2 regions of the Nonomuraea sp. NPDC049637 genome follow, and region 2 is predicted to be linked to the other one. Evidence: riboswitches for the same ligand, from Rfam matches in the RefSeq annotation. Region 2 holds a riboswitch; the other holds the start of a gene.
The links. A riboswitch is a leader RNA that binds a small molecule or an ion and turns the genes downstream of it on or off. The one in region 2 is predicted to bind cyclic di-AMP.
Positions count from the first base shown of each region.

Region 1: linked by a shared signal. The riboswitch ahead of AB0J71_RS04505 (C40 family peptidase) and the one ahead of AB0J71_RS13440 (hypothetical protein) in region 2 are both predicted to bind cyclic di-AMP.

Region 1 covers NZ_JBFAOM010000002.1:428,165-435,732, forward strand. Annotated here, with positions in the region: gene AB0J71_RS04495 (branched-chain amino acid aminotransferase) at 1-829, opposite strand, end outside; gene AB0J71_RS04500 (3-isopropylmalate dehydrogenase) at 1,030-2,076, opposite strand; cyclic di-AMP (ydaO/yuaA leader) riboswitch at 2,176-2,336, shown strand; gene AB0J71_RS04505 (C40 family peptidase) at 2,367-2,930, shown strand; gene AB0J71_RS04510 (NAD(P)-dependent alcohol dehydrogenase) at 2,914-3,906, opposite strand; gene AB0J71_RS04515 (DUF2306 domain-containing protein) at 4,099-4,761, shown strand; gene AB0J71_RS04520 (response regulator transcription factor) at 4,734-5,435, opposite strand; gene AB0J71_RS04525 (histidine kinase) at 5,476-6,603, opposite strand; gene AB0J71_RS04530 (ROK family transcriptional regulator) at 6,713-7,568, opposite strand, start outside.
Region 2 covers NZ_JBFAOM010000008.1:13,818-21,385, forward strand. Annotated here, with positions in the region: partial or broken gene AB0J71_RS13425 (TrpB-like pyridoxal phosphate-dependent enzyme) at 1-581, shown strand, start outside; gene AB0J71_RS13430 (DeoR/GlpR family DNA-binding transcription regulator) at 836-1,615, shown strand; gene galT (galactose-1-phosphate uridylyltransferase) at 1,612-2,682, shown strand; cyclic di-AMP (ydaO/yuaA leader) riboswitch at 2,751-2,889, shown strand; gene AB0J71_RS13440 (hypothetical protein) at 2,895-3,860, shown strand; gene sigJ (RNA polymerase sigma factor SigJ) at 3,877-4,785, opposite strand; gene AB0J71_RS13450 (amidohydrolase family protein) at 4,945-6,090, shown strand; gene AB0J71_RS13455 (M50 family metallopeptidase) at 6,117-7,418, opposite strand.

The DNA of each region.
Region 1 (7,568 bases), on a different contig from region 2:
CCATCTCCAGGATCGACTCCCGGGTGATGCCGGGCAGCAGGGTGCCGGTGAGCGCCGGGGTGACGAGCTTGTTGCCGAAGACGAAGAACAGGTTCATCCCGCCCATCTCCTCGACGTACTCGTGCTTGTGGGCGTCGAGCCAGACGACCTGGTCGCAGCCGTTGTCGACGGCCTGGCGCTGGGCGACGAAGGCGGCGGCGTAGTTGCCGCCGCACTTGGCGAAGCCGGTGCCGCCGGGCGCGGCGCGCGTGTACTCGGTGGACAGCCAGACCGAGACGGGCTTGATGCCGCCGCTGAAGTACGAGGCCGCCGGCGAGGCGATCACCATGTACTTGTAGGTCTTCGACGGATAGTTGACGCCGAGCCCGGCCTGCGTGGCGAACATGAACGGGCGCAGGTAGAGGCTGTGGCCCTCGGTGGTCGGCACCCACTCCTTGTCGGCCGAGACCAGCAGCTCCAGCGACTCGACGAACGCCTCCTCCGGCAGTTCGGGCATGGCCATGCGCTCGGCCGAGCGGTTGAAGCGGGCGGCGTTCGCGTACGGGCGGAAGGTCGCGATCGAACCGGAGATCTGCCGGTACGCCTTCAGGCCCTCGAACAGCTCCTGCGCATAGTGGAAGACCGAGGTCGCGGGGTCGAGCGAGAGCGGCCCGTACGGCATGAGCCTGGCGTCGTGCCAGCCCTCGCCGTCGGTGTAGTCGATCGAGATCATGTGGTCGGTGAAGACCTGCCCGAACCCGGGGTTCGCCAGTACCTGCTCCCGCTCGGCCGCGGTGCGAGCGTGGTCGGAATGCTGCACGTCGAAGCTGAGCTTCTGAGCGATGGTCATGACGACGGTCCTTCTCTCTACGAATCTGCGACTCGAAAGCTGATTCTGGTAGCTACTGCCCGCGAGCAGTATTCGTACTTCCTAGTGTCTCGCGATTTGGGATGGCAAGAGGCACTTGGGGGGGTTCAATCCCGAAGAACGCGAAAAAGCGCCTGGCAGTCCGCGTTCGGACCGCCAGGCGCGTGCGGGGCTAGGCGGTCCTAGCCGGCTACTCGCGCGGCGATGTCGTCGCCGATCTCGCTGGTCGTGCGGCCGGCGCGGCCGGTCACCCGCTCGGCGATGTCGGCGGCCACGGCCTGCTCGACCTTGGCGGCCTCGGCGTGCAGGCCGAGGTGGTCGAGGAGCATGCCCACGGACAGGATGGTGGCGGTCGGGTCGGCCTTACCCTGACCGGCGATGTCGGGCGCGCTGCCGTGCACCGGCTCGAACATGCTCGGCGAGGTGCGCTCGGGGTTGATGTTGCCGCTGGCCGCCAGGCCGATGCCGCCGGCGATCGCGGCGCCGAGGTCGGTGATGATGTCGCCGAACAGGTTGTCGGTGACGATCACGTCGAAGCGCTCGGGCTGGGTGACGAAGAACATCGAGGCCGCGTCGATGTGGCTGTAGTCGGTGGTGACGTCGGGGAACTCCGCGGCCACGCGGTTGACCGTGCGCTGCCACAGGTCGCCGGCGAAGGTGAGCACGTTCGTCTTGTGGACGAGCGTGAGCTTCTTGCGGGGCCGCGACTGAGCCTTCTGGAAGGCGTAACGCACGACGCGCTCGACGCCGTGGGCGGTGTTCAGCGACTCCTGGGTGGCGATCTCGTGCGGCGTGCCGCGGCGCATGACGCCGCCGGTGCCCGCGTAGAGGCCCTCGGTGCCCTCGCGGACGACGACCATGTCGATGTGCTCGGCGGTGGCGCCGGCCAGCGCGGTCTCGACGCCGGGGAACAGCTTGACCGGCCGCAGGTTGACGTAGTGGTCGAACTCGAACCGGAGCTTGAGCAGCAGGTCGCGCTCCAGGATGCCGGGCGGCACGCTGGGGTCGCCCACGGCGCCGAGCAGGATCGCGTCGTAGCCGCGCAGCTCTTCGAGCACCGCGTCGGGCAGCGTCTCGCCCGTGCGGTGGTAGCGGGCTGCGCCCAGGTCGTAGTGGGTGGGCTCGATCTTCGTGCCCACGGCCTCCAGGACCTTGAGCCCTTCGGCTACGACCTCGGCGCCGATGCCATCCCCAGGGATGACGGCCAGGCGGATGTTACGCGACTCCATGGGCGGTACCTTACCGGCTCGTCTCGGCTGACGAACACATCATCTCAACAACCGGACAACCCGTTTTGGGGGGATTGCGACCTTTTGACCGTTTCGTTAGAGTCCGACGAGCCTAATCCACGCAGCCGCTGCGTGGAGCCGGGGACCCATCTTTCCCCCCGGGGCGAATCGGCTGCGCCTCTCCCCCGAGAGCGTCGCCGTAGGGCTACTTCCAGGCCCGAGCCCGTCAGCTAACCCGGTCGGCCACGTGGAAGGACAGTCCCCTGTCTAGCATCGCCATCTTTTTGGCGGTGGCAGCGGGCGCCGCAGGTCTCGCGCCTGCCGCCCCCGCGGCTCCCGCCGCTCCGGCCGCCCCCACCCCCTCCGTCACCCTCACCGGCCCCCAGGTGAAACAGGTCCAGGAACGGCACGTGCCGAAACCGGCCTGGAAGGTCGCCCTCGAATACGCCATGGACAAGCGCGGCACCCCGTACGTGTGGGGCGGCGCCAGCGAACGGGGCTACGACTGCTCGGGCCTCATGCTCCGGGCCTACGAGGACGCCGGCATCGAGCTCCCCAGAACCGCCGCGGAGCAGTACGGCGCCTTCTCCAGGAAGATCTCCTGGAAGGACCTCAAACCAGGCGACCTGGTGTTCTTCAGCGGCCTCGGCCACGTCGGCATGATCTCCAAACCCGGCTACATGGTCCACTCCCCCCACACCGGCGACGTGGTGAAGGAGGAACGCCTGTCGCAGTGGCGCAGGCAGGCCTTCGTCGGCGCGGTACGCCCCGACCCCAAGGGCGTCAAGCGCTGGGCCGACTACAAGCAGCTCCAGAAGGCCCCCGCCCCCGCCATGCTCACCGCGACCCTGTGACGACGACCTTCCCCGGGGCGTGCCCCTCCTCCTGGTAGCGGACGGCCGCCGGGAGCTCGCCGAAGGGGAAGGTCCTGTCGATGACCGGGGTGACCGCGCCCCGCTCGATCAGCCCGGTCAGCGTCAGCAGGTTCGCCCTGTTGCTCCCGCAGCGGACGACGTCCGCCCTGACGATCCGCTGCGGGACGAAGGGCCCCGACGCGAGCGCGGCGAACATGTGGCCGGCCGGCTGCACCCAGCGACCGGCCGGCCCGCCGACCAGCACGTACGTGCCCTTCCTGGTCAGCACCCGGCGGCAGTCCGCGAGCCGGCGACCGCCCGCCACGTCGAGCAGCAGGTCGAAGCGCCGGCCCGAGGCCGCGAAGTCCTCCTTGGTGTGGTCGATGACGTCGTCCGCGCCGAGCGAGCGCACCAGGTCCGCGTTCCGCCCGCTGCACACGCCCGTGACGTGCGCCCCCAGCGCCTTGGCGAGCTGCACGGCGAACGTGCCCACGCCGCCGGACGCGCCGTTGACCAGCACCTTCTGGCCCGGCTGGAGGCGTCCCTCGTCGCGCAGCGCGATCAGCGCGGTGTTGGCCGCCATCGGCACCGCCGCCGCCTGCTCGAACGACAGTCCCGCCGGTTTGGGCGCCACCTCGCCCTGCCGCAGGCAGACGTACTCGCCGAAGCCGCCCCCCAGCGACATGGCGTACACCTCGTCGCCGGGACGGAACAGCGTGACGTCCTTGCCGGCCGCCTCGACCTCCCCCGCCACGTCGGCCCCGAGGACGGCGATACGGGGCCGGTGCAGCCCGACCCCGCCGCCCATGATCCGGGCCAGGTACGGCTCCCCCCGCATGAAGTGCCAGTCGTAGGGCTGCACGGACGTGGCCCGCACCCGGACCAGCACCTCGTCGTCGCGCGGCACGGGCCGCTCGACGTCGGTCAGGACGAGCTGGTCGGGCGAGCCGAACGAGCGCAGGACGTACGCCTTCATCGTTTTCTCCCTCGTGCCGCTGATGTGCCGCTGATGTGCCGCCAGTGTGGGCGTGACCTGCGCGGACGCTCAACGGTCGAAAGGCGACGGCTCGATGGCCGAAAGTACGACCGCCCGCCCGCCGATGGTGCGAACCGGGACGGGCCGTCCGCGCGATGACCGGGCACGGGCGCGGGCGGCACGCTCTCAGGCATGAGATGGATCGCACCCGCCGGGCTGCTCGCGCTCAGCGTCGTCCCGCTGGTCGCCGGCGCACTCCGGCTGACCGAACTGGCCGCCGGCGCCCCGGTCACGGCGGACAACGCGCGTTTCTTCGCCATGCCCGTGCCGGTGCTGCTGCACATCCCGGCTTCGCTGGCGTTCTGCGTCCTCGGCACGTTCCAGTTCCAGGCCCGGTTCCGGGCCGGGCGGCCGGGGTGGCACCGCGCGGCCGGGCGGGTGCTGGTTGCGTGCGGGCTGGTCGCGGCGCTGTCGGGGTTGTGGCTGACGCTCTTCTCCGACCTTCCCGCCGGCGACGGGACGCTGCTGGCCGCCTTCCGCCTGCTGTTCGGGACGGGCATGGCCGTCTGCCTCCTGCTCGGCCTGGCCGCGATCCGGCGGCGTGACGTGGCCCGGCATCGCACCTGGATGACCCGCGGGTACGCGATCGGGCTCGGCGCGGGCACGCAGGCGTTCACCCTGGCGTTCGGCGCTGCCGCCTTCGGGCCGCCCGGCGAGCTCGGGCGGGCCCTGCTCGTCGGCGCGGGCTGGGTGATCAACCTGGCGGTGGCCGAGTGGGCCGTCCACAGAGCCCGCAGAGGTCGGGGAGGTCGCGGAGGTCGCAGAGGTCAGGTGCGTACGCGGTCGGTCTCGTAGGCCCACATGGCGATCTCGACGCGGTTGCGCACGCCGAGCTTGGTCATCAGGCTCGCGACGTGGCTCTTGACCGTGCTGAGCGAGATGTGCAGCTCGCGGGCGATCTCGCTGTTGGTCCGGCCGCGGGCCACGGCGCGCAGGATCTCCTCCTCGCGGCCGGTGAGCGCCTCGACCGGCTGCGCGGGCGCCTCCGTGCGCCCGGCTCCGGCGAACGCGGCAAGCAGGCGCGCGGTCACGCTCGGGGCGATGAGCGCCTCGCCGCCGGCCGCCGCGGTCACCGCCTGGGCGAGCAGCGCCGGGCCGGCGTCCTTGAGCAGGAAACCCCTGGCCCCGGCGCGCAGGGCGGCGTAGACGTACTCGTCGAGGTCGAACGTGGTGATCACGACGACCGCCATGGGGTCGGCGACGTCGGGCCCGGCCAGCTCGCGGGTGGCCGCGATGCCGTCGAGGCCGGGCATGCGGATGTCGAACAGGCACACGTCGGGGCGCAGGCGGCGGGCCAGCTCGACGGCCCGCCTGCCGTCCCCGGCCTCGCCGACGACCTCGATGCCGGGCTGGGCGTCGAGGATCATCCTGAGCCCGGTGCGGGCGATCTCCTGGTCGTCGGCGACCAGCACCCGGATGGCCGCCGCCCCCTCCGGGCCACTTCCCGCAGCCTCCGGCCGCTTGCTCACGCCGCCTCCTCACGCACGCGCGCGGCCTCCCGCCGGGCGTTCATGCGGTCTCTTTCGGCAGGACGGCGGTGACCGTCCAGCCGCGGTTGGGGTTGGGGCCCGCCTCGCAGGTGCCGCCGAGCAGGGCGGCGCGTTCGATCATGCCGATCAGGCCGTAGCCGGGGGCGGCGACCCCGCCGGCGTGGTCGCCGTCGTCGCTCACGGTCAGGCGTACGGCGGCGTCGTCGGCGGTGACCCGGACGGTGATGTGGGTGGCGTGGCGGGCGTGCCGCCGGGCGTTGGTGATCGACTCCTGGGCGATGCGGTAGAGCGCCGCGCCGGCCGAGGGCGGCAGGTCGCCGAGCCCGTCCGCGATCTCCACCTCGACGGCCGGGCCGACGCGCGGGCGTCCGGCGAGCCGCCGCAGGTCGTCGAGGTGGCGGCCCGGGGTCAGCTCAGCCGGCTCGTTCCTGCGCAGCACGCGGACCATGGCCCGCATCTCGGCGAGCGTGCGCGACGCCTCGGCCTCGATCACCCGCAGCGCGTCGGTGGCCGCGCCCGGCTCGGTGGCGGCGGTGGCCAGGCCCGCCTGGGCGCGGATGGCCATGGCCGAGACGTGGTGGGCGACGGTGTCGTGCAGGTCGCGGGCGAGCTGTTCGCGTTCGAGCAGTTTGACCTGGTCGAGCTCGCGCAGCCGCGCCCCGGCCCGGTAGCGGAAGGCGCTGCCCAGCCCGACGGTCGCGACCAGCACGCCGAGCGCCGGGACGACGTCGCCGGGCGCCATCCGTCCGGAGGCCAGCGACAGGCCGACCGCGACCAGCCCGGCCGCCATCCCGATCACGGCCTCGCGTCCCGAACCCCACCGGAACAGCGCGTAGAGCACGATCGTGACGAACGCCAGCGTGTACGTCTCCACCGGCTGGCCACCGGTCAGCAGCGGGGCCACGGCGGTGGCGCCGAACACGAGCGCGACCATGAGCAGCGGCCTGGTCCTGCGCCACAGCAGCGTGGGGATCAGCGCGACCGTGACGGCCGTCGAGATCACCGGCCACCGCAGGTCGGGCCGGAGCACGCCCTCGATCACCGCGGCCGGCACGAGCGCCGCGACGAGCGCCCAGTCGCGCCACACCCGCACCGGCGGGCCGGGAGGACGAGGCTCGCGCCACACGGAACGAAGGAGGCCGGCCACCTCCTCATCGTAAGTCCCCGCATCGCCCCGAACCCCCCAAAGGTGCTCCAGGCTGGGTGTCGGGACCCCAGGGCGCGGAGCCACCGGCCCTGCGGGGGCGGGGCTGGGGTCAGTGTTTGCGGGCGTCGAAGATGAGGTCCCAGGCGCGGGCCTTGGCGTGGGCGACCGCGCCCAGCAGCACGCCGCTGTCGCCCAGCGCGCTGGCCACCACCCGCGGGCGCAACGGCCCGAGCTCGGCGATGCGCCGCTCCACGGACGCGCCCAGCAGGTCGAGGTTGCGCCCCACTCCCCCGCTCAGCACGATCACCTCCGGATCGAGCACGGCGGCCACGGCCACCAGCAGCCCGCCGATGCGGCGGCCCTCGGCCTCCACCACCGACCTGGCCGCCTCGTTCCCCTCGGCGGCGGCGGCGAAGACCTCCCTCGCCGTCTCCAGCTCCAGCCCGGCCGCCCGCGCGGCGCGCACCACACCGGGCGCGGAGGTGGCCGCCTCGGTGGCCCCGTGCGTGAAGGGGTCGCCGTCGTGCGCGAGGAAATCGGCGTCCTGCGCGAAAGGGGCGGCGGGCGGGACGGAGGCGGGAGGGTCCTCGGCAGCCGGGATGTAGGAGACCTCGCCCGCCGCCCCCCGCGCCCCGACGTACAGCTCGCCGTTGATCACGATGCCCATGCCGACGCCGGTGCCGATGGACACCAGGGCGAAGTTGGCCTTGCCCCGCCCGGCCCCGTGGACGTGCTCGCCGACGGCGGCCAGGTTGATGTCGTTCTCGATGACGAGGTCGACGCCCAGGGCGGCGTGCAACCGGTCGGCCAGGTCGGGCGGGCCGGGCAGGTTGGGGGCGAAGTCGAGGCCGCCGCGCACGGGGTCGTACACGCCGGGCGAGCCCACCACCGCGCAGGTGATCGAGCGCCACTCGACCTCGGCCTCGCGGGCCGCCGCCCGGGCCAGCTCGCCGACCAGCACGGCC
Region 2 (7,568 bases):
TGGTCATCGGCTGCACCGGCGGCGGCTCCAACTTCGCCGGTCTCGCCTTCCCCTTCCTGCGGGAGAAGCTGGCCGGACGGATCGGCACCCGGTTCAGGGCCGTCGAGCCGGCCGCCTGCCCGTCGTTCACCCGCGGCGTGTACGCCTACGACTTCGGCGACACCGCCGGGCTGACGCCGCTGCTGAAGATGCACACCCTCGGGCACTCCTTCGTCCCCGACCCGATCCACGCCGGCGGGCTGCGCTATCACGGCATGGCGCCGCTGCTGTCCCACATGTACGAGCTGGGCCTGTTCGAGGCGGTGACCCGTACCCAGAGCGAGTGTTTCGAGGCGGGTGTGCGCTTCGCACGGACCGAGGGCATCGTCCCGGCCCCCGAGCCCACGCACGCGCTGGCCGAGACCATCGCCGAAGCGCTGCGCTGCAAGGAGAGCGGCGAGGAGAAGGTGATCCTCACCGCGCTGTGCGGGCACGGCCACTTCGACCTGGCCGCCTACGACCGCCACCTGGCCGGCGAACTGGAGGACTACTCGCTTCCGCAGGAGCGCCTCGACCAGGCGCTCACCGAACTGCCCGGCTGAAGACGACACGGGTGGCCGCGAGAGCGCGGCCACCCGTGTTCAGTTCGCGTTCGGGCGCTTCCTGTGGTTCGCCTTCTTCTTCTTGCGCGCCCTGCCCTTGCGTGCACGTTTCGCCATGGGCTCACCTCCAGCGGTCGGGATCGTGACCCTCAAGGTCTCCCCTGCCCGCGGCTCGCACAAGCGATACGCCGTGACCTAACATTCCTCAACAAACTCGTGTCATAATTTGGTGGAATCTGTTGGAAGGGGTGGGCGTGCTCGCACAGCAGCGTCAGCAGACGATCCTGGAACGCGTACGCAGCAGCGGCGGCGTCCGGGTGGCCGACCTCGTGCGCGAGCTCGGCGTCTCCGACATGACGATACGCCGCGACCTTGAGGTGCTGGCCGAGCGCGGGCTGCTGGAGAAGGTTCATGGTGGCGCGACGGCCCTCGGCCCTGGCTCGACCGAGGAGCCGGGCTTCACCGCCAAGTCCGCCCGCCAGCAGCAGGAGAAGGAGGCCATCGCGCGGCACGCGGCCACTCTCGTCCGGCCGGGCACCGCCGTGGCGCTCTCCGCCGGCACCACCATATGGGCGCTGGCCCACCATCTGGTCGCGGTGCCCGAGCTGACCGTGATCACCAATTCGATCCCCGTCGCCGAGGTCTTCCACCGCAACCCGCGCGCCGACCGCACGGTCGTGCTGACCGGCGGCGTGCGCACCCCCTCCGACGCGCTCGTCGGCCCCGTGGCGGTGGCGGCCATCCGCCGCCTGCACGTGGACACGCTCTTCCTCGGGGTGCACGGCATGAGCCTGCGCGCCGGGTTCACCACGCCCAACCTGCTGGAGTCCGAGACCGACAGGGAGCTGGTGGCCGCGGCGCACCGGCTGGTGGTCCCCGCCGACCACACCAAGTGGAACACGGTCGGCATCAGCACGATCGCCGAGCTGACCGAGGCCGACGTGGTCATCAGCGACGCGGGGCTGCCCGAGGAAGCACGCACCGAACTGGCCGAACGGGCCGGAGAACTGATCATCGCGGAGGGCACGCCTTGAAGCGCACCATCACCCACCTGGCAGACGGCCGAGAGCTGATCTACTTCGACCGGCGCGACGACGCCGACCGGAGCGCGATCGACCGGCGGCCGCTCGACCCGCGGCCGGTGGCCTCCGAGCTGCGCTACGACCCGCTGACCGAGGAGTGGATCGCGATCGCCGGCCATCGGCAGACGCGCACGTTCCTGCCGCCGGCCGACGAGTGCCCGTTGTGCCCGTCGTCCGACACGCGGGCGTCGGAGATCCCGGCCCACGACTATGACGTGGTGGTGTTCGAGAACCGCTTTCCCTCTTTCTCCGGAAATTTTGGGACTTACGGGGATGTCGGCGGCCTGAGTGAGGTGCGGCCGGGTGTCGGGCGGTGTGAGGTGGTCTGCTTCACCTCCGACCACTCCTCCTCCTTCTCCAGGCTCTCCAACGCCCAGGTCAGGCTGGTGATGGAGGCGTGGGCCGACCGCACGGCCGAGCTGTCCGGCATCGAGGGCGTCGAGCAGGTGTTCTGCTTCGAGAACAGGGGTGAGGAGATCGGCATCACGCTCCCCCACCCGCACGGGCAGATCTACGCCTACCCCTACGTGACCCCGCGCACCAAGCTCCAGCTCGGGGCCGCCTCGCGGCACACGGGCGGCAACCTGTTCGCCGACGTGCTGGCCGCCGAGCGGGCCGCCGGCACGCGGGTGGTGGCCGCCAACGAGCTCTGGACGGCGTTCGTCCCGGCCGCCGCGCGCTGGCCGTTCGAGGTGCACGTGTATCCGCACCGGCAGGTGCCCGACCTGGCGGCGCTGTCGGAGGAGGAGCGGGCCGCGTTCGCGCCGCTGTACACCTCGGTGCTGCGGGCGCTCGACGCGCTGTTCGGGGTGTCGATGCCGTACATCTCCGCCTGGCACCAGGCGCCGGTGCGGTACGGCCGCGAGCTGGCCTACCTGCACCTGGAGCTGTTCAGCATCAGGCGGGCGCCCGGGAAGCTGAAGTACCTGGCGGGCTCGGAGTCGGCCATGGGTGCCTTCGTCAACGACGTGCTGCCGGAGGAGGCGGCACGCATGTTGCGATCACGAATTGATCACTAATTGGTTTCTCATTAAAGTCGCATGACTCGTGATCTACCACTAATATCCCGTTAGACACCGGCCATAACGGTCGTTGTACGCCTAATCCCGGGCGTGTTGCCCGGGAGCCGGGGACCCATCGCATCCGGGGTGAATCCGCGCAAGTGGTAGGGAATGCTCCCGTGCCCGAACCCGTCAGCTAACCCGGCCGGCAGAGGGAGAGGAACAACCACGTGGCGGCTTCGTCCCCCGCGAGTCTTGCCGTCGGTCTCATCACCGCCACCGCCCTGCTCGTCCAGCCGGCCGCCGCCTCAGTCTCGGCGTCAGCCGCGCCCAAGCCGTCGGAGGCGCAGCTGCGGGCCCAGCTCAAGCAGCTCAACCGCAAGGTCGACAAGCTGATCGAGACGTACAACCTCAAGCGGGTCGAGCTGGCCAAGGCCCAGCAGGCCGCCACCGCGGCCCAGCAGCGGCTCACCGCCGCCGAGCAGGCGGTCGCCACGGCCGAGCAGCGGGTCGCCGAGATCGCCCGGCTGCGCTACCAGAGCCGCGACGCCTCCCTGCCGGGCTTCATGCTGACCCCGGACGGCGGCGGCGCGGCCGTGCTCGAACAGCTCACCGCCGAGCAGCAGGCGGTCGTGGACAGCGTGGCCAAGGCCCGCGACGACCAGAAGAAGGCCGCCACGGCCGCCGCCGCGCTCGCGACGCAGCTGAAGGCGGGCACGGCGGAGGTGGCCGAGCAGCGCGACGACGCCCAGGACGTCATCGACGACATCAAGAAGAAGCTCCAGGACCTCGTGCCGTTCGGGCCGGGCAAGAAGTCCGACGGGAGCTGGGCGCCCGAGCTGCCGGCCGGCTCGGACAACATCACGCCGCGCACCCGGCTGATGCGCGCGCAGGTGCAGAAGAACTTCTCGCTGCCGTACGAGGTGGGCTGCTTCCGGGCCGGCTCCAGCGGCGAGCACCCGCTCGGCCGGGCCTGCGACTTCATGATGAGCACTGGCGGCACCATGCCGAGCGCCGTCAACAACGCGCTCGGCGACCGGCTGGCCGACTGGGCCCTGAAGAACAAGGCCAAGCTGGGCGTCAAGTACGTGATCTGGAAGCAGCGCATCAACCAGGGCTCGGGCTGGCGCTCGATGTCCGACCGCGGCAGCATCACCGAGAACCACTACGACCACGTGCACATCTCGATGAACTAGCCGCGGGGCCGGCGGCTCAGCGGATGCCGGTCAGCTTGTCGGGGTTGGTGACGGAGTAGACGGCGGCGATCCGGTCGCCCTCGGGCGTGAGATCGACGACGACCACGGCCAGCGGGCCGTCACCGGAGAAGACCAGCGCGCACGGATCCCCGGCCACCCGCCGGTAGCGCAGGTCCACCGCGCCGGGGGTCAGCGTCGCGGCCACGGACATGAAGATCGCGGCCACCTCGTCCCGGCCGTGGACCGGGTGCAGGCTGGTGGCGGGCCCCTTGCCGCCGCCGTCGGTCCACAGGGTCACCTCCGGCGCCAGCACCTCCAGCAAAGCCCGCAGGTCACCGCCGAGGGCCGCCGCGGCGAACCGCTCGGTCACCTCGGCGTGCACGCCGGGCTCGGTCCGGTGACGCGGACGGCGGGCATGAACGTGGCGACGGGCGCGGGCCGCGAGCTGCCGGACGGCCGCCGGCGTGCGCCCGAGGATGTCGGCCGTCTCCGGATGGCTGAACCCGAACACCTCGTGCAGCACGAAGACGGCTCGTTCCAGCGGTGACAGCGTCTCCAGCACGACCAGCACCGCCATCGACAACGACTCCCCGCTCCCGGCGGCGCCCCCGGCGTTGTCCGGGGCCGTGACCAGCGGTTCCGGCAGCCACGGGCCGACGTAGGTCTCCTGCCGGCGGCTCAGGTCCGCCCGCCGGGCGAGCGCCTGGTTCACCGCGATCCGCACCAGGTAGGCCCGGACGTTCTCCACCGGTCCGGCGTCCGGCCTGCGGTGCCGGGCGGACCAGGCCAGCCACGCCTCCTGCAGCACGTCCTCGGTGTCGGCGACGCTGCCGAGCATGTTGTAGACCACGGAGAACAGCAGTTCCCGGTAGCCGAGGAACTGCTCGGTGGCGGCGTCGGCGGGCTGCCGCGGGGTCGGTGTCATGGCGGGCCTCCTCATCTGTCGCAACCGAAGAGTCCCGACGGGCGGAGATTGTGACATGAAGCCATCAAGCGTGATCTATGCCACTCATGTCACAGTTCCCGGCCGGTTGCCCCTCTGTGGTGGCGTCCGAGGGTTCACGACTCACGAGGGAGAGCTTCGATGCGTACATTGATCCGCGACGTCAGGGTGTTCGACGGCGAGCACACCATCGCGACGGCCGACGTGGTGATCGAGAACGATCTGATCGCCGCCGTCGGCTCCGGCGCGGACCACCCGGCCGATGCCGAGGTGGACGGCACGGGCAGGACGCTGCTGCCCGGCCTGATCGACGCGCACACCCACGTGTTCGACGGCAGCCTGGCCCAGGCCCTGCGGTACGGGGTCACCACCGAGCTCGACATGTTCTGCCTCCCGCAGATGCTCGCCGGGCAGCGGCGGCTGGCCGCCGAGAACGACGACGTGGCCGACCTGCGCAGCGCCGGCACGCTGGCCACCGCGCCCGGCGGGCACCCGACCCAGCTGCTGGCGGCCCTGGCGGGCACCGTCCTGGACGGGCTCGACGGCACGGCGATCGACTTCGTCTCCGACCCGGCGCAGGCGCCGGCGTTCGTCCGGGCCAGGCTGGCCGAGGGGGCCGACTACCTCAAAATCGTCATCGACGACGGCGCCGTGCACGGGGCCGACCTGCCCGTCATGACGGCGGAGGTCGCCGCCGCCCTGGCAGCGGCGGCGCACGAGGCGGGCCTGCTGGTCATCGCCCACGCGATCACCGCCGCCGAGGTGGGGATCGCGCTGGACGCCGGCGTCGACGGCCTGGCTCACGTGTGGACCGACCTGGCGCCGGACGACCCGGCCTCGCCGCGCCTGGCCGGGCGCGTGCGCGACCAGGGCGTCTTCGTGGTGACGACGCTGGCCTACTTCGAGGCGATCACTGCTCAGCACGTCGAGACCGCCGACTGCGCCCGCCCCGGCAGCTCCGCCAACGCCGTCGGCGCGCTGCGGGCCCTGCGTCACGCGGGTGTGCCGCTGCTCGCCGGGACCGACGCCACCCCGTTCGTGCCCGCCCACGGCGCCGGTCTGCACCGCGAGCTGCGGTTGCTCACCGAGGCCGGGCTCGGCGGGGAGGAGGCGCTGGCCGCCGCGACCAGCGTGCCGGCCCGGCACTTCGGACTGGCCGACCGCGGCCGGATCGCCCCCGGCCTGCGCGCGGACCTGGTGCTGGTCGAGGGCGACGCCACCCGGGACGTCACCGCCGTGGGCGACATCGCCGAGGTCTGGCGTCGCGGGGTGCGTCAGGCCCGGTAGCCCCCTGCCCGTGGCGGGCGGCCGGCTCAGCCGAGCGTGAGGGGGTTGACCAGGTCGGCGTAGACCAGCAGACCGGCCATGATGATCAGCACGAACGCCATCGCGTACGTGAGCGGCAGCACCTTGGCGATGTCGACGTAGCGGGGCTCGGGGCGGCGCATGATCTTGGCGTAGCCGCGCTTGACGCCCTCCCACAGGCCGCCCGCGATGTGGCCGCCGTCGAGGGGCAGCAGCGGGATCAGGTTGAACAGGCCGATCGCCAGGTTGAACCCGGCCAGCAGGCTGACGAAGGTGAACAGCTTGCTCTTGTTGGACATGTCGGAGGCCAGGATCTCGCCGCCGAGCCGGCCCGCGCCCACCACGCCGACCGGGCCCTCGGGGTCGCGCTTGTCGCCGGAGAAGGCGGCGTTCCAGACGCCGACCATCTTCGCCGGCAGGTTGACCATCGAGCCCACCACGCGGCCGGTCAGGTCGGTCATGTAGCCCGGCACCTGGCCGATGCTCTGCTGCTCGAAGACCTGGGAGGGCACGACGCCGAGGAACCCGACGCCCTTGTCGATCTTGGTCTCGTCGGCCGGGTTCGCCATGTCGCGGGCGATGAGCGTGACGTCGAGCGTCATCGGCCTGCCGTCGCGGACGATGCCCAGCTTGACGGGGCCGGCGCCGTGGCCGCGGATCAGGCGGGTGGCGTCCTGCCAGGTCTGGATCTTCTGGCCGTCGAGGGAGACGATGTGGTCGCCGACCTTGACGCCCGCCTTGGCGGCCGGGGTGCGCTCGTCGGTGGGCGCGCACGTCTTGCGCACCTCGGTGGTGGGGATCACGCACGTGTTGGTGTCGGGCGACACGATCGGGGCGGTCTTGGGCAGGCCGATGCCGACCAGCAGGATGCTGAAGAAGATGAAGGCGAGCACGAAGTTCATCGCCGGGCCGCCCGACATGATGATGATCTTCTGCCACCACTTCTTGCGGTAGAAGACGCGGTCCTCGTCGCCGGGCCGCACCTCCTCCATGGCGGCTTCGCGGGCGGTCTCGATCAGGCCCTGCCATGGCCCGGTCGACGCGCTCCGCAGCCTGCCGGGGTCGTCGCCGGGGCGCGGCGGCAGCATGCCGATCATGCGGATGTAGCCGCCGAGCGGCAGCCACTTGATGCCGTACTCGGTCTCGCCCCTGCGGATGGACCAGGCCGTCGAGCCGAAGCCGACCATGTACTGGGTGACCCGGACGCCGAAGATCTTGGCCGGCACGAGATGGCCCACCTCGTGCAGGCCGACGGAGACCATCAACCCCACCAGGAAAAGAAGGATCCCGGCGACAAAGAGCCAGTTCATCTACGCGCGCTCCAGGCAGACAGACGGTCTCGACGTTCCCAGACTAGTCGAACTCTGCACAACCCTCGGGCTTGCCCGCACTTTGGCGAATCAACGGACCGCATTGACAGTAAGCGATCAGCCGATCACCCTGGGAGACGATGGAGGGGG